Regions from separate parts of the Clostridium isatidis genome, predicted to be linked through region 4. Evidence: riboswitches for the same ligand, from Rfam matches in the RefSeq annotation. Region 4 holds a riboswitch; each other region holds the start of a gene.
The links. A riboswitch is a leader RNA that binds a small molecule or an ion and turns the genes downstream of it on or off. The one in region 4 is predicted to bind S-adenosylmethionine.
Positions count from the first base shown of each region.

Region 1: linked by a shared signal. The riboswitch ahead of BEN51_RS10140 (methionine ABC transporter ATP-binding protein) and the one ahead of BEN51_RS01785 (Na+/H+ antiporter NhaC family protein) in region 4 are both predicted to bind S-adenosylmethionine.
Region 2: linked by a shared signal. The riboswitch ahead of BEN51_RS13370 (methionine ABC transporter ATP-binding protein) and the one ahead of BEN51_RS01785 (Na+/H+ antiporter NhaC family protein) in region 4 are both predicted to bind S-adenosylmethionine.
Region 3: linked by a shared signal. The riboswitch ahead of metK (methionine adenosyltransferase) and the one ahead of BEN51_RS01785 (Na+/H+ antiporter NhaC family protein) in region 4 are both predicted to bind S-adenosylmethionine.

Region 1 covers NZ_CP016786.1:2,149,277-2,156,937, forward strand. The annotation lists gene BEN51_RS10140 (methionine ABC transporter ATP-binding protein) at 1-982, opposite strand, end outside; SAM riboswitch class I at 1,088-1,228, opposite strand; gene polC (DNA polymerase III subunit alpha) at 1,479-5,831, opposite strand; gene BEN51_RS10150 (cell shape-determining protein) at 6,055-7,661, opposite strand, start outside.
Region 2 covers NZ_CP016786.1:2,818,055-2,825,715, forward strand. The annotation lists gene BEN51_RS13355 (M20 metallopeptidase family protein) at 1-651, opposite strand, end outside; gene BEN51_RS13360 (MetQ/NlpA family ABC transporter substrate-binding protein) at 677-1,495, opposite strand; gene BEN51_RS13365 (methionine ABC transporter permease) at 1,539-2,219, opposite strand; gene BEN51_RS13370 (methionine ABC transporter ATP-binding protein) at 2,188-3,246, opposite strand; SAM riboswitch class I at 3,327-3,445, opposite strand; tRNA gene BEN51_RS13375 (tRNA-Gln) at 3,567-3,641, opposite strand; tRNA gene BEN51_RS13380 (tRNA-Arg) at 3,647-3,721, opposite strand; gene rd (rubredoxin) at 3,883-4,047, opposite strand; gene BEN51_RS13390 (FprA family A-type flavoprotein) at 4,146-5,366, opposite strand; gene BEN51_RS13395 (YfgJ family double zinc ribbon protein) at 5,533-5,670, opposite strand; gene BEN51_RS13400 (hypothetical protein) at 6,020-6,478, opposite strand; gene BEN51_RS13405 (thiamine pyrophosphate-binding protein) at 6,496-7,661, opposite strand, start outside.
Region 3 covers NZ_CP016786.1:2,410,480-2,418,140, reverse strand. The annotation lists gene yyaC (spore protease YyaC) at 1-283, opposite strand, end outside; gene BEN51_RS11410 (hypothetical protein) at 389-829, shown strand; tRNA gene BEN51_RS11405 (tRNA-Tyr) at 1,001-1,086, shown strand; tRNA gene BEN51_RS11400 (tRNA-Thr) at 1,112-1,186, shown strand; tRNA gene BEN51_RS11395 (tRNA-Tyr) at 1,192-1,277, shown strand; tRNA gene BEN51_RS11390 (tRNA-Val) at 1,294-1,369, shown strand; tRNA gene BEN51_RS11385 (tRNA-Thr) at 1,389-1,463, shown strand; tRNA gene BEN51_RS11380 (tRNA-Tyr) at 1,469-1,554, shown strand; SAM riboswitch class I at 1,638-1,741, shown strand; gene metK (methionine adenosyltransferase) at 1,840-3,015, shown strand; gene nagA (N-acetylglucosamine-6-phosphate deacetylase) at 3,110-4,246, opposite strand; gene recD2 (SF1B family DNA helicase RecD2) at 4,372-6,606, shown strand; gene BEN51_RS11360 (hypothetical protein) at 6,620-7,636, shown strand; gene BEN51_RS11355 (ComF family protein) at 7,609-7,661, shown strand, end outside.
Region 4 covers NZ_CP016786.1:351,121-358,781, forward strand. The annotation lists gene BEN51_RS01765 (HNH endonuclease signature motif containing protein) at 1-92, opposite strand, end outside; gene BEN51_RS01770 (hypothetical protein) at 308-979, shown strand; tRNA gene BEN51_RS01775 (tRNA-Gly) at 1,048-1,121, shown strand; tRNA gene BEN51_RS01780 (tRNA-Lys) at 1,126-1,201, shown strand; SAM riboswitch class I at 1,409-1,514, shown strand; gene BEN51_RS01785 (Na+/H+ antiporter NhaC family protein) at 1,632-2,912, shown strand; gene ispF (2-C-methyl-D-erythritol 2,4-cyclodiphosphate synthase) at 3,064-3,543, opposite strand; gene BEN51_RS01795 (class D sortase) at 3,904-4,515, shown strand; gene BEN51_RS01800 (anti-sigma factor domain-containing protein) at 4,512-5,504, shown strand; gene rluF (23S rRNA pseudouridine(2604) synthase RluF) at 5,521-6,279, shown strand; gene BEN51_RS01810 (DUF3298 and DUF4163 domain-containing protein) at 6,804-7,505, shown strand.

The DNA of each region.
Region 1 (7,661 bases), 1.1 Mb from region 4:
TTTGATCTTTTTCATCTATATTTATTACTAAACTTCCAAGAACATTGTCTCTAAATTTCTCTAATTTTCCCCAAACTATTGAAAAATCAACATCTAGCTCCTTTGCCATTTTTGTTATAAGAGCATTTTCTGAGGAATTGCTTGGGAAAAATAATCTAATATTTACACCTTCATTAGGTAGAAGCTCGTCCTCATCATCTCCAAGAAATTTCTTTAATGAAAGTCCTGGATTTAAGAATAAATCTTCCGCCCTTCCTTCAGCTTTTACTATTCCACCTTCTAATAAAGTAACTCTTTCACATACTTCCTTAACAACTTCCATTTGATGAGTAACTACTACGATTGTAATTCCTAATTCCTTATTTATCTTTAATAAAAGTTGTAATATATCCTTTGTAGTTTTTGGATCTAATGCTGAAGTAGCTTCATCACAAAGAAGAATTTTTGGTTCTAGAGCTAAAGCCCTTGCAATTGCAACCCTTTGCTTTTGACCACCACTTAAACTTGTTGTTTTTTCATTTGCTTTTTCTGAAAGACCAACCAAGCTTAATAATTCATTTACTCTTTTTTCTATTTTTTCTTTTTGATATTTCTTATAACCTAGAGACTTTTTCCCTTCTTTACTACATTCCTCTTTATACTTTTTATATTCTTCTTCATATCCCCAAACTTCTAAAGGTAGTGCTACATTTTCAAAAACAGTTTTTCTTTTTAAAAGATTAAAGCTTTGAAATATCATTCCTAAATCTTTTCTAAATTCTCTTAATCTATACCCTTTTAATTTTTCAACTTCTTTTCCATTAACTTTTATTGTTCCTTTATCATAGGCTTCTAAACCATTTATACATCTTAAAAGAGTTGATTTTCCTGCTCCACTATGACCTATAATTCCATATATTTCGCCTTCTTTTATATGTACAGAGACATTCTTTAATACTTCTGTATTATTAAAACTTTTGCTTAAATTAGTAATTTCAATCACAAATTGGTCCTCCTTTTATAGTTTGGCAATCAAATAATTTAAGAAAATAAAAACTGCACTCAAGAATAAATCCTAAGTGCAGCATAAGTCACATTCAAATTTACTCTCTCATCTTTCAGCCAAAGCTGCAGGATTTAGCACCAAACTAATAGAAAATAGACCTTATGCTTTTGCATAAAGTAATAACCTTCTATTAAAGGTTGCTGGGTTTCACAGGGCCAGTCCCTCCACCACTCTTGATAAGATAACGTATTTCATATTTAATTGTTTGTTGTTATTTATATTACTATCTGGAAATAAATTTGTCAATAAAAATTTTAAAACTTTTATTTTAAATCATTAATAAGCTTCTATATCACAGCAATTAGTAAGTGTTTTTTCATTTTAAATATTAATCTTTGAACTAATAAAAAGTGCGAATATAAATTAACAAAGATAAAGAGAATTATGTGAAATAAACATCTCCTTTTATCTAGCCTTTATATTCGCACTTTAATTATATTACATCAAAAAAACTTAATTGATCTCTTTCTGGAAGACCTTCTAAACAACCAAATTTTCTTAATAACTCTACTGCAGAATTACCAACCCTATCTCTTTTCTTTAAGTCTTCTATTGAACTTATTGGAATTCCACTATTAACAGCACTATATATAGCTTCAGCAGCTACATTTCCCATACCTGCTATACTATTAAGAGGTGGTCTTAAAGCCCCATCTTCAATTTTGAACTTTGTAGCGTGAGATTTATATAAATCAATTGGCAGGAAGCTTAAGCCCCTTTCATACATTTCTAAAACTATTTCTAAATCATCATACATATCCTTATCTTTAGGAGCTGCATCATTACCTAAATCTTCAATCTCCTTCATCTTTGCCTTTACTTTTTCTTTTCCGAAAATCATATATTCTGCATCAAAGGCCTTTGCCCTTATAGTGAAATATGCACAATAATAAGCAATAGGTATATGAACCTTAAACCAAGCTATTCTAAAGGCCATCATTACATAAGCAGCTGCATGGGCTTTAGGGAACATGTATTTTATCTTTCTACAAGAGTCTATATACCATTCAGGCACATCATTTTCCCTCATTAGTGCTTCATATTCAGGCCACTTTGGATCTTTTAAAGCCTTCCCTTTACGAACAAGTTCCATAATTTTAAATGCAGTATTTGGCGGAAGACCTTTTTTAATCAAGTAAACCATAATATCATCTCTTGTACATACGGCTTCACTTATACTTGTTACTATTCCTGTATCAATTAGGTCTTTAGCATTTCCTAACCAAACATCAGTACCATGTGAAAGCCCTGATATACATAAGAGATCTGAGAAGGTCTTTGGCTTTGTATCAACAAGCATTCCCCTAACGAACTTAGTACCAAACTCAGGAACTCCAAAGGTTCCTACCTGAGAATTTATCTGCTCTGGTGTTACTCCTAAAGCTTCTGTAGATGAAAATATAGACATAGTTTCCTTATCATCTAAAGGTATAGTTTTAGGATCTACTCCAGTTAAATCCTGAAGCATTCTTATTACTGTAGGATCGTCGTGACCAAGTATATCAAGCTTTAGTAAGTTTTGATCTATTGAGTGATAATCAAAGTGGGTTGTAATAATATCTGAATTAGGGTCATCAGCTGGATGTTGAACGGGACAAAACTCAAATATTTCTCTTCCCTTTGGAACTACTATAATTCCACCTGGATGCTGTCCAGTTGTTCTCTTTATTCCTGTACAACCTTTTGATAATCTCAACATTTCTGCCTTATTAACATTTACATTTCTTTCTTCAAAATATTTCTTAACATATCCAAAGGCTGTTTTTTCTGCTACTGTACCAACTGTTCCAGCCTTAAAGGTTGTTCCTTTACCAAAGATAACTTCAGTATATTTATGTGCTTTTGCTTGATATTCTCCTGAAAAGTTTAGGTCTATATCTGGTTCCTTATCTCCATTAAAACCTAAAAAGGTTTCAAAAGGTATATCCATACCATCTTTTGCAAGTTTTTCACCGCATACTGGACAATCTTTATCAGGTAAGTCAATTCCATTATTACAGCCATAATCTGTAAAATCTGAATACTTACATTTAGGACATCTATAGTGAGGAGGCAAAGCATTAACCTCTGTTATCCCTGTCATATAAGCAACAATAGATGAACCAACGGAACCTCTTGAACCTACCAAGTATCCATCTTCATTTGACTTCCACACCAGTTTTTGGGCAATTATATACATCACCGAGAAACCATTTTTTATAATAGAATCTAGCTCTTTATCTAATCTTGCTTGAACTATTTCTGGTAATGGATCGCCGTATAATTCATGAGCCTTTCCATAGGCAATATCTTTAATGGTCTGCTCACATCCATCTATATATGGAGTAGCTTTTTCTGGAGATATTGGACTAATCTGCTCACACATATCTGCAATTTTATTTGTATTTTCTACTACTACTTCATAAGCCTTATCTTTTCCTAGATACGAAAACTCTTTAAGCATTTCATCTGTAGTTCTTAAATAAAGTGGAGCTTGATTATCAGCATCCTTAAAGCCTTGCCCTGCTTCAATTATACGTCTATATATTTCATCTTCTGGATCTAAGAAGTGAACATCCCCAGTTGCTACTACAGGTTTATTTAACTTTTCTCCTAAATCAACAATCTTTCTATTAATTTCTTTTAAATACTCCCTGTCAGGAACCTGCTCAGTCCTAATTAAATATTCGTTATTATCTAAAGGCTGGATTTCTAAATAATCATATTCCTGTGCTATTGCTTCAATTTCTTCATCAGACCTTCCAAGTAATATTGCTTGATAAAGCTCTCCTTCACTGCAGGCACTACCTATGATTAAGCCTTCTGAGTACTTTTTGAACATACTCTTTAAAATACGAGGTTTTTTATAGAAATAATCTAAATGTGAATAAGATACCAATTTATATAAATTCTTTAAACCTACATAATTCTTTGCAAGTATTATTGCATGATAAGTTTTAAGCTTTTTAAATTCTTCCTTCTTAGCTATTTCATCTGAGGCATATTTATCTATGTCATCAAGAGTTTTTACTCCTCTTTCCTTTAACATGTCTATCATCACATTAAACACCTTAACAGTTGTGTCAACGTCATCTAAGGCTCTATGGGCAACTTCTACCTTAATACCTAAGTGCTTAGCTATTCTTCCTAGTTTATAGGTCTTATATTCTGGAAATAATTCCTTTGCTAAGGCTAAAGTATCTATGAAGGTATAATCAAATTCATAACCTAAAACTTTTGCATTCTGCTTTAAGAAACCAACATCAAATTCAGCATTATGAGCAACTAAAACACTTCCTTCGATAAAATCTAATATTTTAGGGAAGATTTTATCAATAGTCTCTGCATCTTTTACCATATCATCAGTTATGTTAGTTACTTCAACAACCTTTGCTGGAATAGGCTTTTCAGGGTTTACAAAGCAGCCAAATTTATCTATTACCTTACCATCTTTAACCTTCATAATACCTATTTCAGTTATTTTTTCCGTAACAGCAGAAAAACCTGTTGTTTCTAAATCTAGTACACAATAGGTTGTATCAATAGACTGTCCCATAGAATTCGTTACAGATGGCTTTTTATCTGGTGCTAAATAAGCTTCAACTCCATAAATAACCTTCATATCTGGATTATTTCTTCCTAAAAGTTTATGAGCTTCTGGAAAGGATTGAACAACTCCATGGTCTGTTATTGCAATAGACTTCATCCCCCAGCTCATGGCTCTCTTAATTAAATCAGTAGCACTAGTTACTCCATCCATTTGACTCATTTGAGTATGCATATGAAGCTCTACTCTCTTAACTTCTGCAGTATCCATCCTAGTGGCCTTTTTAATGGCTTCTGCCTCTAGTATAGTATTAGCAATTATTTCAACTTCTCCAGAAAAACTGCTATAGCCTGCATTACCAAGAAGCTTTACTGCCTTTGTCTTTTTCAATCTTGAAAATACCTCGTCACCTTCCCCTGGTTTTACAAAAGCCTTACAGGTGATTGAACTTGATCCATCATATAAATCAAAAGAAACTAATAATTTTCCACTTCTTAATTCCTTTGCATCTATATTCGATATTTCACCTTGTATAACAACTCTTCCTTCATTTGGTGTTATATCAGTAATCTTAATTACAGGATCCTTTATATTTCCATTTCTACCTAGTATCAATAGTGAATTCTTATTTTTACTGTCATTTTCTGCTTTTGCTTCTTGATTAATTTCTGGAACAAGCTTAACTGGCGTTGCATTATTATTGTTATTATTTTGTTTTGCCTGAACATCCTTTTGAATAATGACTTTTTCTTTAATTAAGTTGTTTTCCTTTAACTTAATTAGCTCTTCTTCGCTTACGTCATCAATAAAATTAATTTTATATGTTTTTCCGTATAAAGCTTTTAATGAATCCTGAATTTTTTTATCATATTTTAATTCCCTAAGCATTTCAGAAATAACCATTTTAAAACTAAAATTAAGACAAATATCATTAATTTCTAATTTACAATTATTTATTGCAGCTTTTAAGAAAGGGTGTTTAATTGATAAAAAGTCTAGAACTTCCTTAACTCTATCTTCTATTGATCTTTCAAAGGAAGCTTCAGTATAATTTATTATAATTTTTGAATCATTTAGGGCAAATCTTTCTTTAATGAAATTGTTAAAAGATTCTATTTCTCCAATCTCAATATATTTATCACAGCTTAATTTCATTTCAAGAGTTTTAGTCTTTTTTCTTAAAGTAACTCCCTCAATTACTGCTGTGTTTATATTCCCCCCCAAGGCATAGTCACTAAAAATTTCACTTATTTTTTTCATGTTATTTCTTAACCTTTCTCTGCAAATTTTTAGCATACTAATATTATACTAGATAGCCTTAAAATTTGCTATGTAAGAATTATGACATAATTTTATTTATATAGAATTTAAATGTTTAAAAATATCTTTTCTTCAATTTATCTTATATATTTTACTTGTCCTATTTAATAAAAAACCCCAACTCATAGAATATCTATGATTGGAGTTTATGTTAATATTTTAATTATTTAATATTTATATTTAAGTTATCAAAAGTAATTGCATTTATTGAGCTATTGCCATTTTCATAGTAGGAAATAGATATTTTATCCTTTTCCTTAGTTAAAGGTGTTTCTTTTGATAGCCCCTGAGATACAATAATTAATTTTTCAGGATATTCTACAGTTGTAATATAAAATACCAATTCATTTTGAGATATAATACTTCCAATTCTATCAACTGTTAGAGTTTCCTTTTTAGCATTTCCATTAGCCTCTATATCTGTAGTATTTTTATTTCCATTGTTTAATGCAGTAATATAATTATTGTAAGTTTCTTCAATATTATTACCTACACCTACAATATTATAATTTTCTACATTTACCATTGCATATTGTTTTATTAACCCCTCATTATCTTTTAATGGAATAAAATATGTTGCTTCATTATTTACATTTATTAAATATGGGAAACTTGCACTATATCCTAAGTTTTGAACCTTTCCTTCTGCTGAACTCATTGCAGCATTTTCTGTTGCACCTGAATTTTTATAGAAGGTCTTCTCTCCAGTTACACTATTTACAAGCATAAAGCCTACACTTGAATTATCAACCCCTACACTTGTCATACCTGTATAGTAATAGCATATATCATCTATATAAATAATTCCTGTACCATTGGTTGTTTCTAATTTATTAGTTTTAGAGAAATTCCAAAAACCATGGATATATTTTCCCCACCACTCAATTTGCTTTACCATTAGGTCAATAGGTTGAACTCTATCAATCCATTCAGGTATTTTACTAATATCATCATAATATGTGCTTTCTCCTGTTTGTGCATCTACAAGAACTATTCCTATAACTTTTTCACTTCTTATTCCTACCCCTTTATCATAGGCTGTTACTATCCAATAAGGTCTGCCTTCATCATCTATCTCAAAGGAATAATCAGTAAAACCAACTGTTTTTATATTCTTATAAATATGTCTTTTTATATCATCGCCAAAGTAAGCTCTTTTTGAATATTTTAATTTTAAAGCTTGTCCATTAAGTTCTGTCACTAACTTTACATCATTTAATGAAGTTGCATTAACCATTACATAACCTTCAGTTCCTCTATTTTTAAGCCAAGCAAAAATACCAGAAGGCTCTAAGGGAGCAACATAATATAGTTTATCTCCTACTTGCTGTAAAGTCATATCTCCCAAATCAGTCCTCGACCCTAAGGAAGGAATTTGTCCAACTTCCTTATCTGCAACACGGATAGCATATTCCTCATCAATAATTGGAATATTTTTCAACTCTATTTCTTTAACATTATCTACAAACTCTTCCGTTTTAACATCACCAGCTAGCGCTCTATATTTTTTTGCACTAACCATTTTTGAACTTGCTAAATTAACCCCCAAAGCTATTATTATCACTAATATTAATAAGCTAAATAAAGTCTTTGAAATTTTTTTATTCTTCTTAACGCTTGCTTCATCATTAACATTTTCTTTAATAGAAGCATAATAAATTGCAGGAATTAATAATATTATTCCAACTAAAATTACTATAGCATTAAATAAAAATTTTATATTTAATACAGGCATAATGAAGTAATATATAAACCATATTAAAATAAGTA
Region 2 (7,661 bases), 400 kb from region 4:
TTGTAAATTTATTACTATCTGACTTGCTATATATAGGGCATCTATTGATAGGTGAGGCTTAGATACATGCCCACCTTTTCCTTTAACTATTATTTTAAAATAATCACAAGATGCACAACATGGTCCCGCCGTTACTGATACTTTCCCCAAATCTATTTCAGATGATACATGGGCTCCAAGAATTTCTTCTACGCCCTCTAAACATCCTTCTTTAACAAAGATTCTTGCTCCTTGTCCAATCTCCTCAGCTTGTTGGAAAAACAATCTTACTTCTCCAGCTAAATCTTCCTCCCTTCCTTTTAAAATCTTTGCTGCTCCAAGAAGACTAGCTATATGTCCATCATGTCCACAAGCATGATTATAACCCTTATTTATAGATTTATATCCTTCATCTTTATTATCTGGCACTTTAAGAGCATCAATATCTGCTCTTATTGCTAATACTCTATTTGAAGGCTTTTTGCCTTTTATTATTCCTAAAACCCCAGTTTCTCCAATTCTCTGATAAGGAATATTTAATTTATCTAATTCCTCTTCTATTTTATTTGCAGTATTATACTCCTTTAAGCTTTCTTCAGGATGCTGATGAAAATATCTTCTTAAAGAAGTTATATATTCCTTTTCTTTTATAACATAATCTTTTATAGTCATTAAAACGCCCCCATTTTTATTTACTTTATTTCCAAGTTGGGATATAAGAGCCCTTATACTCCTCTTCTATTATATTAGCAACTTCATCTGTTCTATAAGCTTCTACAATCTTCTTATAAATCTCATTATCTTTATCTTCTGTTCTTGCAACAATTACATTTATATATGGATTATCACTACCTTCTTTAACTTCTTCTAAATAAATTGCATCATTTTTTGGTATGAAGCCCGCATCAACTGCATGTCCTCCATTTATTACTGATGCATCAACATCTTCTAACAATCTAGGTGTTTGCGCCGCTTCTACTTCTATAATTTCTATCTTTTTAGGATTTTCAGTTATATCGTCCAAGTTTGGGGTATATCCTGCTGCTTCATCTACTTTAATAAGCCCTGCTGCCTCTAGAAGTTTCAAAGCCCTTCCTCCATTGGTTGCATCACTTGGTATTGCAATCTTTCCTCCAGCTGGAATTTCATTAACAGATGAGATTTTCTTTGAGTAAATTCCAAGAGGTGCTATTATAGTTTCTCCTATAACTGATAAATCAAATCCTCTATCTGATATATCTTGATTTAAATATGCATAGTGTTGAAATGCATTTAAATCTATTTCTCCATCTGCTAAAGCTTGGTTTGGCTGGCTATAATCTGAGAAGGAAATAAGCTCTACAGTTACTCCTTCTTCTGCCAAACTTTCTATTATTGGTTTCCATTGGGGACTATCTTCACCAACTACTCCAATTTTAACAAGCCTTTCCTCCTTAGATACTTGTCCCGCGCATCCTGTTAATAAAAAAACTAATGCTCCTGATAATATTATATTTAATAAATTTTTTGCTTTCATCTTTATTATTCCCCTTTCCTATTTTGCTTATTGCTATTATTTTTTAATGAGTAGTTTTACTTATTACTTTATTTCCTACCCATTGAATTAAATTCACTAGAATAAGTAATATTACTACTGTCACAACTGTTACATCTGTTTGATATCTTTGATGTCCATATCTTATTGCTAAATCTCCAAGCCCTCCTCCCCCTACTGCTCCTGCCATAGCTGTTAATCCGACTAAACTAACAAGGGTTATTGTTGTAGCTCTAACAATGTTTGGTATACTTTCTTTTAAATAGACTCTAATTATTATTTCAAAATATGAGGATCCCATTGCCTCTGCTGCTTCTATTACCCCATTATCTAGTTCCGACAAGGCACTTTCAATTTGTCTTACAAAGAATGGTACTGTTCCTAATATTAGTGGAATCATTGATCCTTTTGTTCCAATTGCTGTTCCTACTATTGCCCTAGTTAATGGAATAGCTAATGTTAATAAAATAATAAATGGTATTGATCTTGTTATATTTATTATCTTCTCTAAAATATAGTAAATTAGCTCATTTTCTAATATATTCCCTTTCTTTGTCACTACTAATATAATTCCTAAAAAAAGTCCGACAATAAAAGATATAATACCTGCTACTATAATCATAAGTAAGGTTTCTCCAGTAGCTTTAATAATTTCATCTACTTTCGGTAATACATTAGGCAATAACTTTTGTGCTAACTCTGCCATCTTTAATCACCTCAACTTCCACATTATTTTCTTCAAGGTATTTAATAACATTTCGGACTTTCTCTTCTTCTCCTCTTATAATTACAATAAGTCCTCCAAGAGGGGCATCTTCAATTATTTCAACATTTCCAAAAATAATATTAGCATCCACATTAAATTCCCTAGATATTATTGAAATTATTGGTTCGGTTGTACTATTTTCAAGATATTTAAGTTTTAAAATTTTCTCATCCTCTCTAATTTCTACAACTGAAGATTTGTCTTCTATGAGGTAATTAATATTGCTTAATATAGATGTACTTTCTATAAAGTTTCTTGTAATTTCTTGCTTAGGCTCTGAAAATACTTTAAATATATTTCCTTCCTCCACTATCCTTCCCTTCTCCATAACAGCAACTCTTGTACATATTTCCTTAACTACCTGCATTTCATGTGTTATTACTACAATTGTTAAATTAAGCTTTTTATTTACTTCCTTTAAAAGCCTTAGTATTGATTTCGTTGTCTGTGGATCTAAGGCACTAGTTGCTTCATCACAAAGTAGAACCTTTGGATCATTAGCTAAGGCCCTTGCAATTCCCACTCTTTGTTTTTGACCGCCGCTTAATTGAGATGGATATGCACTTTCCTTATCCTCCAGTTCAACAAGTTTTAATAGAGATAAAACTTTCCCTCTTATTTCTTCCTTAGACAATCCACTCCCCCTTAATGGGTAAGCTATATTTTCAAATACCGTTCTTGATTTCATAAGATTAAAATGTTGAAATATCATGCCTATCTTTTTTCTTTCTTTCCTAAGTTCCTTATTTGATAAAGTTACAAGATTCTTACCATCTATAATAACTTGTCCTTTATTGGGTTTTTCAAGAAGGTTTATGCATCTAACAAGGGTCGATTTACCAGCTCCACTAAAGCCTATAATTCCATAAATATCTCCCTTATTAATCTTTAGTGTTACATCTTTTACTGCCTCTACTTTGCCAGCTTTTGTAGTATAACTTTTGCATAAATTTTTTAATTCTATCACCTTTCCCCCTCCTTTTTATTTAAAAATAAAAAAACTGCTTTCCTAAAAAATAAGAAAGCAGTGTAATAAACACATTAAACTTTCTATCTTTTAGACGTAGTTAACCTGTAGAATTTAGCACCAAAAATCATCCTAATTTCGCTTAATAATTTTGGTTGCTAGACTTCACAGGGCCAGTCCCTCCGTCTTTAGATAAAAAGTTATTTAGTTTTAGATTACTTGTTTTGTATTATATATTTACAGCTGATAAATTGTCAATATATTTTTTTATTAATAACTTGTTCATCTTAAATTAAAACATATTTAAAAATAATAAAGATTGGCTAGGATAGTAGGATTCGAACCTACGAATGCCACAGTCAGAATGTGGTGCCTTACCACTTGGCGATATCCCATCATTTGGAGCAAATAGTGGGAAGTGAACCCACCTTTCCAGCTTAGAAGGCTAGAGTATTAACCAATATACAATACCAGCCCTTTATTATAGAGAATTATAACTCTAACAATATTTCTTGTCAATTTATTTTTACTTATAAAATATAAACAAAAAACCTCTGATAATTATATATATAATAATCAGAGGTTTTTAAATCCATTTATATTTTTATTATGGTAATTCAAAATTCATTAAATTAATTACTCTTCTAATTCTGAGAATTCGTCTTTACCAACTCCACAAAGTGGACATAACCAATCTTCTGGAACATCTTCAAAGGAAGTTCCTGGTTCTACTCCATTATCTGGATCTCCTAGTTCTGGATCATAAATGTATCCACAAACATCACATATAAATTTTTTCATGCTCAATACCTCCTACAATGTTTTCTATTATTAAATATATTATCAAATATATTTAATTTAATTTAACAACATTTTCCTTAGATTTGCAATGCTATATTTTATAATATTGAACTTATATAATCTGCTGCCTTTTCTACATCCTTCTTAGATTCTTCATTAAGAGAGAATCTTACTCTTACTGGGAAATTAACTTCAATCATACCAGTAGACTTTATTATTGAGGAAGTGCTTAATACCTTTGCATTAGTTTCATTTAAGTAATCCTGAATTATTTCTATAGGTTCTCCACTCCATCCAAAGGAGCCAAATGCAGCAGCTACTTTACCTTCTAAATTCATATCCTTTAACTTCTTTAAAATATTTTCAATGGATCCTATTAAATCACCATATCTTGTTGAAGTACCAAATAGCAATGCATCTGAATTTCTAATGGCTTCTATAATATCACTTTCTTCGCTCTTATCAGCATTAAATATAGCTACTTCTATATCTTCAGCTTCAAGATCCTTCTTAAACTTCTCTGCAATAGCTTTTGTTGAATTTGTCATTGTTGTATATACTATAGCAGCTTTTTTTCCTTTCTTAGTTTGCCTACTTCTCTCATCATATATACTGATATATTTTTCTATATTTTGATCTAATACATATCCGTGAGATGGTGCTATCAGTTCAATTTCTAATTCTTTTAATGCAGAAATTAATGGTCTTACATATTTTTTATGTGGTGACATTATAAGATCATAATATACTGTAAATGCTTCTGTAATATCCATATCTGTCTTGCTGTCAAAGGTCTCATTGGCTGATAAATGTGTACTAAATACATCACAAGGGAATAATATTTTATCTTCAATGCAGTAAGTAATCATTGTTTCCTCTGTATGAAGATATGGTGTCATTCTAAATAGCAATGTTTTTCCACCAATATCAACAGTATCTCTATCTTTTACAACTAAAAAGTTTCTATCATGTAGTTTGTATAATTCCTTTATATGATATACAGCTTTTTCACTACAAATTATTGTTGCATTAGTAGCTTGTCTTGCTAATCCGCCTAAAGCTCCAGAATGATCAGGTTCTGTATGGTTTATAACGATATATTGTATTTTCTTTAAATCAATAATCTTTTTTAAATTTTCTATATATTGCTTTGTAAACATTATATCTACTGTATCTATTATTGTTGGTTTTTCTGTTTCTAATAAATAGCTGTTATATGTTGTTCCTTGTTCTAATATTAGTCTATGAAATGGTACTTTTCTATCGTCTATAACTCCTACTGAATAAATATTATCTTTTAATCTAATTTTTCTTTCCATAAAATCTCCTCCTAAATAAATAGCTTATCTCTTTATCAATTCTATAGCCTTATTATAGGAGATAACTTTAAAAGTTAATGTGATTATAATCAAATCTAAATATAAATGATAACTTTTTTCATTAAATAAAAAAAGAAGATTGTAACCAATCTTCTTTTTGAAAATACTATTTATTATCATCTTCTTTAGTTATTACTGCTTTACTAGAAATAAGTTTTTTGCAATTATTACAGAAATAATTAACAGCTCCACAGCCTTTTATTAATTCAACTTCTTTTTTACATTCTGGACAATAGTATTTCATAATCTCACCTTCATATATGAAAATAATTTATATTAACTTTATTATTTATTATATATATTCAAGTGAATTTATGCAAAATAAAAATACTATTTCAATTTATTGTTTATTATTAAATTTATACTCTTCCTTAAGATTCACCATCTTATAACGATCAGTTGCGCCCAATCGTTCTTATAGTTTTAACAATACTTCATTACAATTATCTATAAAAGATAATTGTAAGACTTATTATTTCAAAAACATACTTTAATAAGACTTTAAAAATCTCAAAGTTTAATAAAAAACTAACCCTATTAAAAGACCACTTAAATCATTAAATTAATGATTTAAATGGTTTTTAGTACTAGTCTTAGTTATTATACATTTTAACTGTTTTAATAATTTCATCTTTACAGCCATTAATTATTTCTTGTATCTTATCAAGCGTTTCTTTATCAATTTTGTAGTGTTTTCCTATATATGCTATATCTACAAAGCCAACTACTTTATCATCATCTATTACAGGAAGTAAGTAAATACTATGTATATTAAGGACTTGGAATTCCTTTTGTGGAGGGTTAAGTTTAAAAACATCCTCAACTGCAACATATCTTTTATTAGAAACTAAATCAACAAGAACTGGTATATTCTTTATTATTGTTGGATACTCAACTTTATGAAACTTTTGCCAATCTTCCAAACTGAATAGTTCTGTATCAGCTTTATAAAAAGCAAAGGCCTCAGCTTCATCTTTTACAGTTAAATAGGCAAGTTCGTCTATTTCAATTATTTCTTTTAATTTTTCTCTTAAATCATTAAATACCTTCATTGCTTTTTCCTCCAATTTTATTTAACTTTCTTTAATCTATCTGTATCAATGAATATTTCTGTTCCATCAGTAACAATTTCAACAAGTAATGGACTTGTTCTATCCTTCATAAGTCCTTCCAAGCTCTCTACTTGTGATAAATCTGTTATTTGAACAGCTTCTATACCCATTGCTTCAGCAATAGAAGCTATACTGATTTTATCAAATTGAACTTTAGCATCAAATTCTCTACCGAAAATAGCCTTCATACCATTTTTAACTAATCCAAACATAGAATTATTAATTACAAAATACATAATTGGCATATTATATTCTTTAGCAGTCAATATATCCATACCATTCATATAGAAGCCTCCATCACCAACAAATACTGCGTAAGGTCTTCTTTTATCTGCAAGGTATGAACCTAAAGCTCCTGCTACTCCTGCACCCATACAAGCATAATTGACACTGCCTTGGAAATCCATATCTTCTCTTATAGGCATATATTTAAAGATATAGTTAAAGAAATCTCCTACATCTACAATAACACAGGTATCTTTAGGGAATATATCAGGTAGCATCTCATATAATCTTCTCAATGAAATTCCTGTATGATTTTTAACATATGGCTTGTTCATTTCTGGCTTAAGGAAGGAATTATTCTTCTTAGATACTTCTTTATTTAAAATCTTAACTGCCTCTCTCAAATCATAACATACTGATACATCTTCCTTAAATACTCTATTAAACTCTTTAGTATCCCAATCTATTCTTATAACTTTTCTTCCTCTTACAAGAACATCATTATAATCTCTTGTTGCGCTTTGACCAAGGGATGTTCCTAGTATTAAGATGCAATCAAGATCTTCATTTTCAACATATTCTATGGCACCATCAGAAGAACAGAAACCATAATTTCCTATATAATAAGGGAAATCAGAATTTACTATTCCTTTAGCATTTGGGGTTGAAATTATTCCCCAGCCAAGTTTTTCACTTAATTCTTTTATTTCTTTAGATAATCCTCTTGTTCCTCTACCAATAAAAATTAATCCCTTTTTAGCCTTCTCTATTTCTTCAACAGCAAATTCTAAGGCTTTATTATCATTTACTGGTTTTTCAATTGTGTTATCACATTCTAATTCACCTTTAAATTCTGGCATTTGAATATCATATGGAATTGACACAAGAGTAACGCCAC
Region 3 (7,661 bases), 810 kb from region 4:
AGGCATCTATTCCAATGATAAAAGAATTGGGGTGAATTTTCATAATCTCTCTTAATTTACTTTTCAGATTTGCAGCATGAATTGGATTTTGAATTGTTCCGTAAACAGGAAGTTCTATATTTTTCTCTTTTAAAATAGTTCCAACTAAGGGTCCTAAGCAGTCTATGATGCACTTATCTGTTCCTATACATACTATAATAGTATTTTTTTTTATAAAATTTTTTATCAATTTAGCCATTTCAATATGAGAATTAAATGAATTGTATAAAAATTTGCTTTTCAAAAACTTCACCCCCATAGAAATATATGTATGTTGAACAAACAATATTATCATATGTATAAAATTAATAAAAATGGAAATTAATTAAATGAAGGGAGATGAAAATTAATGAAAAAAGTAATAATTTATTCGCTAACTGTTATAATAAGTGCTGCTATACCAATTTATTTTTTACTAATATGGGAACCACTAAAGAGTATAGATGCAATAAGTGATAATATAATAGTTACTGAATATGAACATTTAAATAATAATTATGAAGAAAATAATATGTATATAATTGATAATTTAAATCCTAGGGAGGGAACATTCTCAAAGATAAGCAATCTTTCTCAAGAAAAAAGAGATAAACTTAATGTTTTAATAAAAAATTTATCTATAGTTGATATTATAAAGATAAATAATTATTTTGCAGATATAAATAATATTGAAAACATTACTAAAGGTTTTGGCTTATTAGAGAAGAGAATGTCAAAAGAAAATTATCAGGAGTTTAAAGATATATTAGGAGACTACATTAAACTAGAAGAAATACAGAATAATATATAAAAAAATGCTCATGGTATTAATTTAAAGAAAAACGAAGAAAAAAAATAATAGGTAAAGTTAATTTCTTTAAAAGCGTAAAAACCAAACTTGAAATATAAAGACAATAAATATATACTAACTATTGTTAGTCGAGGAGACGAAAGTTTATTTGACAAATTAATGAATTTACATGGGGGAGTTCCCGAGTGGCCAAAGGGGGCAGACTGTAAATCTGTTACGTTATCGTTTCGATGGTTCGAATCCGTCCTCCCCCACCATAAAATTCATTAAAATTAAGAATATGCTGGCATGGCTCAATGGTAGAGCAGCTGACTTGTAATCAGCAGGTTGTAGGTTCGAGTCCTATTGCCAGCTCCATATATGGAGGAGTTCCCGAGTGGCCAAAGGGGGCAGACTGTAAATCTGTTACGTTATCGTTTCGATGGTTCGAATCCATCCTCCTCCACCACAAATTATTTTAATATGGAAGCATAGCTCAGCTGGGAGAGCACCTGCCTTACAAGCAGGGGGTCACAGGTTCGATCCCTGTTGTTTCCACCAATAAATCTTTTAAAAATATGCTGGCATGGCTCAATGGTAGAGCAGCTGACTTGTAATCAGCAGGTTGTAGGTTCGAGTCCTATTGCCAGCTCCATATATGGGGGAGTTCCCGAGTGGCCAAAGGGGGCAGACTGTAAATCTGTTACGTTATCGTTTCGATGGTTCGAATCCGTCCTCCCCCACCAAAAAAAGACAAGAGAACCTTGTCTTTTTTTGTTGACTATTATAGCTATAAATGATAAAATCTAAAAAGAAAATTTGATATTAATTCTTATCAAGAGAGGTGGAGGGAAAAGGGCCCTGTGAAACCCGGCAACCTGCTTTAATAAAAGTGTGGTGCCAATTCCTGCAATTAATTTTGCAAGATAAGAAGATATATAGTTATTTAATCTCTTCTTGTCGAAGAGATTTTTTTCTTTTATATGAATCTTTTTAGAATTAATATCAAATAAAAGAAAGGAGAGAATATCATGAAAAGATTATTTACATCTGAATCAGTTACAGAAGGACATCCAGATAAAATTTGTGATCAAATATCCGATGCAGTATTAGACAGTATTTTAGCACAAGATCCTACGGCAAGAGTTGCTTGTGAAACAGCTGTAACCACAGGTATGGTATTAGTTATGGGAGAAATATCAACTAGTTGTTATGTTGATATTCCAAAAATAGTAAGACAAACAGTAAGAGAAATTGGTTATGATAGAGCAAAATTTGGTTTTGACTGTGATACTTGTTCAGTTTTAACTTCTATTGACGAACAATCAGGAGATATAGCAATGGGAGTTGATAAGGCATTAGAAGCAAGAATAGGAGAACAAGGTGATGTAGAAGCAGTTGGGGCTGGAGATCAAGGGATGATGTTTGGTTTTGCAACAAATGAAACAGAAGAATATATGCCAATGCCTATATCATTAGCACATAAACTTTCTAGAAGATTATCAGAAGTAAGAAAGAACGGAACTTTAAGTTACTTAAGACCTGATGGAAAAACTCAAGTTACAGTTGAGTATGATGATAATAAAGTAGTTAGAGTTGATACTATTGTAATATCAACACAACATAGTGAAGATGTAACACAAGAAAAGATTAAAGAAGATTTAATGGAACATGTAATTAAAGTAGTTGTTCCTGCTGAATTATTAGATGATAAAACAAAATATTTCATAAATCCTACAGGAAGATTTGTTGTTGGAGGTCCTCAAGGAGATAGTGGATTAACAGGAAGAAAAATTATTGTTGACACATATGGTGGATATGGAAGACATGGCGGTGGAGCTTTCTCAGGAAAGGATCCAACAAAGGTTGATAGATCAGCCGCTTATGCAGCAAGATGGGTGGCTAAGAACTTAGTAGCAGCAGGAATAGCAGATAAGCTTGAAATCCAATTAGCTTATGCAATAGGTGTTGCGAAACCAGTATCAATAGTAGTAGATACTTTTGGAACAGGAAAGAAATCTGATGAAGAAATAATTTCAATAGTAGAAAAAGTATTTGATTTAAGACCAGGTGCTATAATAAGAGATTTAGATTTAAGAAGACCTATTTATAAACAAACAGCTGCTTATGGACATTTTGGAAGAAATGATTTAGATTTACCTTGGGAAAAGTTAAATAAAGTAGAAGAAATTAAGAAATTACTTTAAGATTTTATAATAGAAAAGAGCCTGATTGGTAGGAAGCCAATTAGGCTCTATATTTTTTAGTTATACTAAAGGCTTACGTTTCCTGTGAGCATAATTAAGAGTTATAAACTTCTTTTCCATCAACGAAAACTTTTTTGATATTAATTTCGTCATCAAATAATAATAAGTCTGCATCATAACCTTCTTTTATAAGACCTTTTCTATCATCAACTTTACAATGTCTTGCAGCATTGTAACTAGCCATTTTAACTGCTTCGTGTAGAGGGTATCCTACGTTTTTATAAACATTATAGACTGCTTTATCTAATGTTAAAACAGAGCCAGCTAAAGAACCGCTTACAAGTCTAGCAGCCCCTTCTTTAACAACAACATCTTGACCTCCTAGTTTGTACATTCCATCCGGCATACAGCAAGCCATCATTGCATCTGTTACTAAAAGAACCTTATCTGTAGTTTTTTGCTTATAAGCTATTCTTAAGGAAGGATATGAAATGTGTATTCCATCTGAAATAGTTTCAGTTGTTATATCACTATCAAATATTGCTCCTACAACCCCAGGTTCTCTGTGGGTAAATGGCGTCATAGCATTAAATAGATGTGTAGCGTGAGAAAAACCGCATTTTATTCCTTCCATAGCTTCATTATAAGTAGCTTTTGTATGTCCGATTGAACAAACTATACCTTTCTTTGAAAGTTCTTTAGCTAGTTCTTTTGCGCCAGGAATTTCTGGTGCAATTGTAATTGAAACAACAGCATCTTCACAATCTCCAACCATAGCTTTAAAATTTTCTAAAGTAGGTTCAGCTAAAAAGTTTGGATTTTGAGCCCCGATTGCTTTTCCGCTGATGAATGGTCCTTCAAGATGAGCCCCTAATACTTTAGCGCCATCAGTACCTTTTAATTTAGCTTCTTTTATAGCTTCCATAGATTTTCTTATGTCACTTATAGCGACAGTCATAGTAGTTGGAGTAAAAGATGTAGTTCCATGTTTTACTATTATTTTAGAAATTTCATTTATAGCTTCATAAGTTCCATCCATGGTGTCATGTCCACCAGCGCCATGAATATGAACATCTATAAAACCTGGAGCAAGATATAATCCTTCTCCATCAATTACTTCTACAGTATTATAAGAAGTAGGATTAATTTCTTTTATTTTACCGTTTTCAATTAAGACAGAACCTTTTTCTATTCTATCTAAGTATATTATGTTACAGTTTTTTATAATCATAAAAAACACCTCCTGTATAGATATCTTTACAAATATAGTTTAGCACAAATTTTTAAATAAAATTAATATTATGCTATAATAAAATAATAAAAAATACTATAATTTTTAAGGTTTGGAGCGTTAATATGGAAATTTTAAATGGGATTGTAGATTCAATTGTATTCAAAAGTGATGATACAGGCTATGTTGTATCTAAAATAAGAACTGAAAAAGACAGTATAAGTGCTGTTGGAATTGCTCCATTCTTAAAAGAAGGTCAAAATGTAAAATTGAAGGGAGAATGGGTAATTCATAAACAATTCGGAAAACAGTTTAATATAGTAGAATACGAAGAGATACTACCCACCTCTATAGAAGGTATAGAAAGATATTTAAGTACAGGAATAATTAAAGGAATTGGTCCTATTACAGCAAAAAGAATAGTAAAGAAATTTAAGGAAAAAACTTTAGAGATATTAGATAATAATATAGAAAAACTATTGGAAGTTGAAGGTATTGGGGAAAAGAAATATAAAATTATATATGAATCTTATTTAGAAAATAAGGATTTAAAGGATATTATAATATTTTTTCAAGGACATGGGATGTCTACTAATCAATGTATAAAAGTTTATAAAAAATTTGGACCTCATGCCAAAGATATCGTTTTGGAAAATCCATATATTCTTTCAGATGAGATTTCAGGAATTGGATTTATTACAGCAGATAGAATTGCTAGAAGTCTTGGTATAGAAAGTAATTCACCCTTTAGAATACAAAGTGGAATTAAATATATATTAAATCAATTTTCAGCTGCTGGTAATACCTTTATGCCAAAAGAAATGTTGGTAAAGGAAGTTTCAAAAATATTAGGAGTAAAGATAGAAGAAGTTGAAGAAAATTTATTAAATCTTGCTTTAGATACTAAAATAAAGATTGAGAATATAAATGATATAGAGGCAGTATTTGCTTTGCCTTATTATTACTGTGAACTTGGGGTTACTAATAAAATAATAACATTAAGTATAGAAAATTTTAGGACTATAAATACAGATGTTGAAGATGAAATAAAGACTTTTGAAAGAAAAAATAATATCCAGTTTGCACCTTCACAAAAGGAAGCAATATTAGGAGCCTTTGACAATGGAATTGAAATAATCACAGGGGGACCTGGAACAGGAAAAACTACAATAATAAAAGCTATAATTGAGATATATGAGAATAATGGAATGAAGGTTTTACTTGGGGCACCAACAGGAAGGGCTGCAAAAAGAATGACCGAATCAACTGGAAGGGAAGCAAAAACAATTCATAGGCTTCTTGAAATGGGAGTGAGCGATGATGAAGATAATTCATACTTTATAAAAGGAGAAGCAGAACCTTTAGAAGCTGATGTCATAATAATTGATGAAGCTTCTATGATAGATATTATGCTAATGCATAATTTACTTAAAGCAATAAAGCTTGGAACAAGATTAATTATAGTAGGTGATGTGGATCAATTACCTTCTGTTGGAGCTGGAAATGTTTTAAAGGATTTAATAGAAAGTAATTTTATTAAAGTTGTAAGGCTTACTGATATTTTTAGGCAGGGAAAGGAAAGTCTAATAGTAGTTAATGCTCACAAAATTAATAATGGAGAGATGCCTTATTTAAATAAAAGAGAAGGAGATTTCTTTTTTGAGAAAAAAGAAGATCAAAAAGATATATTATTTACAATAATAGATTTAATAAATAGAAGACTACCTAATTTTAAAAATTCCTGGGATAAACTTAGGGATATACAAATTTTAACTCCTACAAGAAAGGGAGAACTAGGAGTAATAAATTTAAATAATAAGCTTCAAGAAATTTTAAATCCAAGATCTAGAAATAAAAGAGAAAAGGAACTAAAGGATGTTATTTTTAGAGAAGGCGATAAAGTTATGCAGACTAAAAACAACTATTCATTAAGATGGGAAAGAGTAAATGGTTTTGGCGAACAAGAAGGTGTCGGAGTTTTTAATGGGGATATGGGATTTATTGAAAGTATAAATGAGGAAGAAAAAAATCTAACAGTAATTTTTGATGATGAAAGAAGAGTAGTATATGATTTTATTTATCTAGATGAGTTAGAACTTGCTTATGCAATTACAATACATAAAAGTCAGGGGAGTGAATTCAAGGTTATTATTTCACCAGTATTTATGGGTTCGCCTTTATTAATGAATAGAAATCTTTTATACACTGCAATAACAAGAGCTAAGGAGCTTGTTGTAACGGTAGGAATGGAAAAAGCATTAAAATATATGATTTCTAATACAAAAAGTATGGAAAGATATTCATCTTTAAAATATAGAATTATGGAAATAACAAATAATAGTATGCTTATTGAGGAATGAGAGGTTATTAATCTTGAATAATAGGTTAGTACGTATTGAGGAATTAAATAAATATAATTATTTATTAAATAAGTGGTATAAAGGTAAAAGAAAATTATTAACTATTATTACCAGTCCCTACAATACTTCATTAATATATAAAGAATTAATTATTTTATTATTAAAGGAAAATAAGAGAATTTTATATGTATGGGATAGTGAAGAAATTAATAAGGAATTAGTATCTGGTTTAAAGGTTGATATAAAATTTACATATTCTTTTATATCAACAGAAGAAGTGAATAGTCAAATCAATTTTGTAAGTTATAATAATTTGGAAAAGATAAAACATCAATATGATTTTTGCATTATTGATGATATAAGTTTGTTTTCTAAATTGACTAAAGCTAATATAAGAGATGCAGTAGAGTATTTATATTTATTTTGTAAAAAAATAAGTATATATTCAATTGAAAAAGTAATAAATATCGGGGATGTTATTTATATTTCAGATTTAAGAAGGAATAGTCCTTTTATAGAGCCTAGGATAATGAATACTAAAGTTAATTTAGAAGAAGAAATTCCATATAAATTATATGATTATTTCCTTTGGTTTAAAGAGAATAAAAGTAAAGTAATTATTTTAGTTCCTTATGAAGATAATGTGAATAAAATATATGAAAACTATACAGAATTATTAAAGGCTAAAGATATTAAAATAATTAAATTTTTAAAAAAGGATAATGATAAAAAAATAGAAGCTTTATATAAAGAAAAAAATAAATCTGTTTTTGTTATTACAAACAATATTAAAAACTATTCAAACTTAAACAATACAAATATTAATATTGTAGTTTTAATGTGTGATAATGCTTTTTTTAATTATAAAAAATTAGTGTTTTTATCTTCAGAAGCAGGTAAAAATAGTAATAAATCTTTGGGAGAGATTATTTTAGTATCAAAAGTCCTTTCAGAAGATATGGAATTAGCTAAAAATATCACAAGGAATTACAATAAAGAAATATGGGAAAAAGGTTTATTAAAATATTAAAAATAATAATAAATGAAGTATTATA
Region 4 (7,661 bases):
TTATAATTTAGTTTAATATCATAACCACCTTCATGTTTATGAACTATATGATGAATATCAGCCTTTGATCCACAAATTTCACAGTGGTGCAAATTCACGCCTCCCTTATATATATCCTTAATATTATTATAAAATAAACCTTTATTTTATTCAAATAGAGGATTATGGTTAAAATAATAATATTAAGAAAATTTAGAAAATAAATTTTTATTAATATCTTGAAAACGATTGTTACATGGTGTAATAAACTATATAATATAAATATAGATAATATATTATATTATGGTAATGAAGAAAGGGTGATAGAGTGAGGCATAATTACGATTCCTTCGATTATTGGGAAGAACTGATAGATAAAAACAAAACTTTGAGAGGTCATATGTTTATGGATTCGTTACCAAATAAGGATACAATTTATATTCATACCCTAGTTTTTGGAAAAAACAACGGAATTGATAATACATGGAGCTACTTTCCTGATATAAAGACTTTATTAGGATATATACAATATTCATTTTTACAAGAAGCCTTTTATAAGTGGATATATGGAAAGGAAAAATTAATTGTTAATGTACCTAATATAAGAGTAGAAAAAATAATTTCTGATGCAGAAAAGAATAAAAAGCTGACAAAAGAAGAAGCAGATAATATGAGAAGAGAAATAAATATGATAAAATCTTGCTGGTCTTTACCAAAAAATAAAATCTTTGCAAGGTTAAAAAAATTTAGTCGAGATTTTAATAAAACCTGGGTTGGAGATAATAGAGAGTTTTTATATTTAAAGATATTTAATAGTCCTATCGAATTAGGAGATTTCGTGATAAACTCCAATTATATAATTAGAGGAAATGAATTTGAAAAAGTAGTTGGGGTTACTATTGATGAATGGAAGGAAATATGTAGAAAAGCAGAAACTGATAAAACTTACGGCGAGAAATTTAGAAATATTTTAGCAAAATCTCTTACAGATGTAGTATAAAAATATAGAAATTTCTTATTGACAGAATTATTTTTCTAGTATTATAATAATATTTGTCAATAAGATTTGCGGGTGTAGCTCAATGGTAGAGCCCTTGCCTTCCAAGCAAGTTACGTGAGTTCGATTCTCATCACCCGCTCCATTTTGTGCCATTAGCTCAGTTGGTAGAGCACCTGACTCTTAATCAGGGTGTCCAGGGTTCGACCCCCTGATGGCGCACCAGATTAAAAAAGAGAGATTAACCTAGGTTAATCTCTCTTTTTAGTTTGTACTAAAGAATTCGTAATTCATATTTAAGCATTAAACTACTGAGTAATAGCCACCAAACTGTGTATTATTTACTGTGTATTGTGAATTGAAAGGTGCTGTATACTTTTCCTTATTGACATTATAAGTCTAAGTTGATACTATATTAATGCAAAATTTAAGAACTTATCAAGAGCGGTGGAGGGACTGGCCCTGAGAAACCCAGCAACCGAGAATCTTAATGATTCTTAAGGTGCTAAATCCTGCAGGAGATCCTGGAAGATAAGGAGTTTATTATAACTTTTTATAAGGAAATGAGCTTCTGTATTCTTGCAGAAGTTTTTTTGTTTTTTAATAACTTTAAGTAATTGGGGCTATATATTATTTTGAAGGAGAGGAAGAAGCCTTGGAAAATAAGAGTAATGGGTTTGCGTTAGTGCCATTAGGAGTATTTATAGTAATTTATTTAGGAATATCTATAGTAGCAAAAAGTTTTTATGCTGTATCAGTAATTATTCCTTTTTTAGCAGCAGCATTAACTGCTTTATTAATGAATAGGAAGGAAAAGCTTGATAAAAAAATAGAGATCTTCTGCAAAGGGGCAGGAGATATAAATATTTTATTAATGATATTAATATTTATATTAGCAGGTGCCTTTGCCCAGGTAGCCAAAGATATGGGAGCAGTAGATTCTACTGTTAATTTAGGTCTTTATTTACTTCCAAGCAGTTTATTAATACCAGGGATATTTATTATTGGGTGTTTTATTTCCTTATCTATAGGGACTTCAATGGGAACAATAGTTGCTTTAGTACCAATAGCAATTGGAATAGCCGATAAAACTGGAATATCAACATCTTTATCTGTGGGGGCAGTAGTCTGTGGGGCTATGTTTGGTGACAATCTTTCCGTAATATCTGATACAACTATTGCTGCAACTAAGACTCAAGGTTGTGAGATGAAGGATAAATTTAAAATGAACTTTTTAATAGTTCTTCCAGCTGCAATAATTACTACAATTATATTTATAATTTTAACAAGAAATACAGCAGTAATAAATTTAGATTCTTTGGAGTTTAATATATTTAAAATATTACCATATATTGTAGTAATAATAACATCCTTAATAGGATTAAACGTAATAATAGTTTTGTTGCTTGGATTAGGACTTTCAGGATTAATGGGTATTATAGTTGGAAGTTTTGATATAATAGGTCTTTTTAATTCAATATCTAATGGGATATCATCAATGAGTGAGCTTATTATAATTTCATTACTTATTTCAGGAACTATAGAAATAATAAAGTTTAATGGTGGAATAGATTTTATTCTTAATAAGGGACTAAGAAATTTTAAAAGCAAAAGAGGAGCAGAATATGGAATTGCAGTTTTGACGGGCTTGGTAGATATTTGTACTGCAAATAATACAATTGCAATAGTAACAGTAGGACCGATAGCTAAAGATATTTCAAATGAATTTGACTTAGATGCAAAAAGAGTTGCAGGTATTATGGATATCTTTTCTTGTGGCTTTCAGGGAGTTATACCATATGGAGCCCAATTGTTATCAGCAGCAGGTCTTGCGGCAATATCACCCTTTGAAATAATGCGGTTTTTATTTTATCCATATTTAATGCTGGTTAGTGCAATTATATTTATATATTTTCATTGGAAAAATAAAAAATAATCTTGTACATAATTAATAATGTAAATCTTAAAATAGAGGAAAACTACCTTAAAGTAGTTTTAAGAAATGCAAAAAAGGAGCTGTTGAAGGTCAATATCATTAAGATATTAATCTGCGACACTCCTTTAATTTTAATATAGATTTTCAATTATTAATTGTCAATTGAAAAAAGCATGGCAATGCTATTTGCCGCAATTCCTTCTCCACTTCCTGTAAAGCCAAGGCCTTCTTCAGTTGTAGCTTTAACATTTATCTGATCTATATCTATTTCAAGAGTTCTTGCTATGTTTTTCCTCATGGTTTCAATATAAGGAAGCATTTTAGGTTTTTGAGCAATTATAGTTGCATCTATATTACCAATTTTATAACCTTTGTTTTTTATTAATATTCCAACTTCTTTTAAAAGAGTAAGGCTAGAGATACCTTTAAATCTTTCATCAGTATCAGGAAAATGTTTGCCTATGTCTCTAAGAGCTGCAGCGCCTAATAAAGAATCGCATATTGCATGTAATAATACATCTGCATCAGAATGACCAAGTAGTCCTTTTTCATAAGGAATATTTACACCACCAATAATAAGCTCTCTATTATCTACTAATTTATGGACATCATATCCTAAACCTATTCGCATATTACCACCTCTAAAATTTTATTTAGGACTATTTTACCATAAATTAATATATAATATTAGACTTTAGTGATGTTATATTATTTTTTTAAAAAAGGATTCGTTGTTATAAAAGTCTCTTTCCTTTCTGCTGAGTATTTTATCTTTTATAATTTTTAATAAATATTGCATTCTATATATATAATACATAGGCTTAGATTTTATTCTTTTGCGTTTAAAAAGGAAATCAACATAAATTATTTTTTTATTCATAAAATACTCCTAAATATTAATAGTCTAAAATATCCAAACTTATTAAAATACAAAATCCTTTATGATATAATATATGTTAAAATAGCCTAAAAGTTTATTGGAGGTAAAGGATTGAGGGAAGGAATTAGAAGAGCAATCGGGGTTATTTTAATAATTATAGGTATAACCATAATTGTATCCATTATTTATAGGAAAATTGAAACAGCAAAAAAGCAGGAAGAGCTTAAAAATATTTTAGAAGAAGTAATAAATGAAGGCATAGCTTCATCAGAGAATGAGGATGCTAGTTTTACTGTAGGTGAAGGGTACAAGCCAATAGGGTTATTAGAAATACCTAGTATAAATTTATCTCAAGGAATAGTTGAAGGAATAACAGATGATATTCTTTTGTATTATTTAGGGCATTTTGAGGGTTCTGCAATGCCTGGAGAAAGAGGAAATTTTGCAGTTGCAGGACATAGAGTTTCAGATTATTCAGAGGCCTTTGTTAATTTGTATAAAACAAAAGCTGGAGATGAAATAATAGTAAAGGCAAAAGGTAAAAAATATATCTATGAAGTGACGGATAATTTTATTGTTCAACCAGATAGAGTTGAAGTATTAGATGATACCAAAGATGCAACAATAACATTAATAACATGCACAGTTGGTGCTAAAGAAAGAGTTGTAGTTAAAGGAAAGTTAATTGAAACTAAGGAACTAAATAGCGGAGGAGAACAATGACCTTTCAACAATATAAATATAAATTTTCAACCAAGGCTCCTATAAATGTAGTATCAGAAGATATAACAGAAAAAAGAGAAGAGGAAATTAATAGATTAAAAGAAGACTTAATAGAATATAAAATACTTATTAAGGATTTAGTTTATGATAAACCTTCTTATGATATTAGAAATAAAATATTAAATATTAGTTATTTTATTATAGAAAATATAGAAATTTATGATTATTTAATAAAAAATAAAGAATTTCCTTTAAAATTACTTTTAGAAAATACTCCTTTAGAAAGAACTTTCCTTGAGCAGTGGAAAGAATTTATTATTACATACTCTATTATTTTATCAGATCCAACTTATCATTATTTACAAGATTATCTTCAGATTGTTGAGGCAATTCAAGTATTAGGCTCTGAAGAGATATTTGAAAATAAAGAAGTAGAGGAGCATAGAGGACTTCTTCTTCACAAGGGAAAATTTTCATCAGTAATTCTTAGCTCAAAGGGAGAATTTATAAAAGTAAAATCAAATAAGGAAGAAAAAATAGGTGAAGAAATTTTAGCAAAAGAAAGTATTTCTTTAAAAAAATATAAGACACAAATAGCGATATTTTTTAGTTTAATAGGGTTTATATTTTTAATTGCTTCCTATAAATATAATAATATAGATAAAACTTTAGTAATAGAAATAACTTCTACTATAACCTTAGAATTAAATTCTTCCAATAAAGTTGTTAATTATTCTAGTAATTCAGAAGAAATTAAAGAAATACTTAAAGAATTAAAAATAAAAAACAATCATGTGGATTCAGTTTTAATAAATATATTGGATTATGTTAGTAACAACGAAATGATTCCGAGCACTGGTATAGTTCTTAAAGTGACTGGAGAAGCTTTAGAAGATAGAGATATAAAAAATACAGAAGAATATATAGCAGAAAATAAACTTGAAGTTAAATTTAATAACTCAGGAGATGAAAATAAGGTTTCTGAATAAATACAAAGGTGATAAAATGGGAAATATTATAGTTCATAAAGATAGGGGAGATAAAATAAGGCTAAATAAATTTATAAGTGAAACAGGCTTCTGTTCAAGAAGAGAGGCTGATAAGCTTATAGAGGCAGGAAGGGTAACGGTAGATGGTATAATAGCAGAAATGGGCACTAAGGTATCCGAAAATGCTAATGTTAAAATAGATGGAAAACCAATAAAAAGAGTTGAGGAGCTTGTTTATATAGCCTTAAATAAACCAGTAGGAATAACATGTACTACAGAAAAGAAAGTAAAAGGAAATATAGTTGATTTTGTTAATCATGAAAAAAGAATCTTTCCAATAGGAAGGTTAGATAAGGATTCGCAAGGATTAATTCTTCTTACTAATGATGGTGACATAGTAAATAAAATATTAAGGGCAGGAAATAATCACGAAAAGGAATATATAGTCACAGTAGATAAGCCCATAAATGAAAAATTTATAAAGGACATGTCAAATGGAGTAAGAATTTTAGGAACGATAACTAAGAAGTGTAAGGTTAGAAAAATAAATGAAAGTACCTTTAATATTATATTAACTCAAGGTATGAACAGGCAGATTAGAAGAATGTGTGAAGCCTTAGGTTATAATGTAATTAAGTTAAAAAGAATAAGGATAATGAATATAAAACTAGGAAATTTAAAAATAGGTCAGTGGAGAAACTTAACTAAGGAGGAATTAGTTAAGTTAAATTCTCTAATAAATAATTCAATAAAAACTGAAGATACAGATTTATAATATTATATTAAAAGGACATTATTGAATTCTTATTTGAATTTGATAATGTCCTTTTTTGTTATTTAAAATATATTTAAGCTTCAATTAGGTTATAGTTATTCCTGCACTAGCATAGCCAGTTATTGATCCTATCAATCCTGAGCTTGTAGCTGAAAATACTAATAAATATTTATTACCTGGTCATAAGTACATTTATTTTTAAGTTTTATTTTTTTCATTTTATATCACTTTGAAGTTCATTCTTATTTCTATGTAATTACATATTATTCAAATAAAATTAAAAGTTTACTAATAGAAATTATCAATAATTTTAAAGAGCATTTTATAATGCTGTATTATTTTTATTAGTAAGATGCGAAAACATGTTTTTTTTGCACATTATCCACATTAACCTGTTAATAAGTTGTTAAGATTATGTTGACATAAATATTAATAAATATAAACAAATTGTAGATAATATTAAGGATATATTTTATTAATATTTCAAAAATTGTGGCTATTTATAAGGATGGGAGAATTACTATATGATAAAAAGAATAATGTTATTAGGAATAGTAGTAGGAATTAATTGTTTTAGTATTATTTATCCACAAGATATGTTAATTAATATTAACAAGGGAATAATAGAAAAAAATTTAATTGTGGATAAGTCATTTGAAGAAAGTTCAGAGTATTTAAAAGTTAGTGTTAAAATTCCACAAATCATAGGTCTCAATAATAAGGAAAGAGAGAGGGAAATTAATAATGAAATAATTGAATTTACCAATAATTTTGTAGAAGAAAACAGAATTGCTAGTGAAGCAAATAGACCTGGAGTTCCTTATGAAAGTTTTGTAACTTATAGAGTAACCAATGAAGAAAAGATTCTAAGCTTTTATATTGACTATTATCAATATAGTGGTGGGGCCCATGGGATAACAATCAGGAAAACATATAATATTGATATAACTACAGGCCAAAATGTAGAACTTAAAGATTTATTTAAGGAAGGATTTGATTATAAAGAATATATAAATAAAGAAATACAGAGTCAGATAAGTATAAATAAAGAAGATTATTTTCCTGGCAAAGAAGGTTTTACAGGAATAAAGGATAATCAGGCTTTTTATATAGAAAATGGATATATAGTAATTCATTTTGCTTATTATGAAATTGCACCTTATGTTGCAGGGATGCCTCAGTTTAAAATTCCTTACAATGCTTTAGAAAATTACAAAGATGTATAAATAATGTTGATATTAAGTATTAAAAAAGTTAAATAATGATATTTTCAATAAATTTAAAACATAACCTAAAATAAAAAGGAAGCTGGCTCAAAATGATTTTAATAATCATTTTGAGCCAGCTCCTCTTTATTAAGCCCTATAAGAGCTTATTCAACT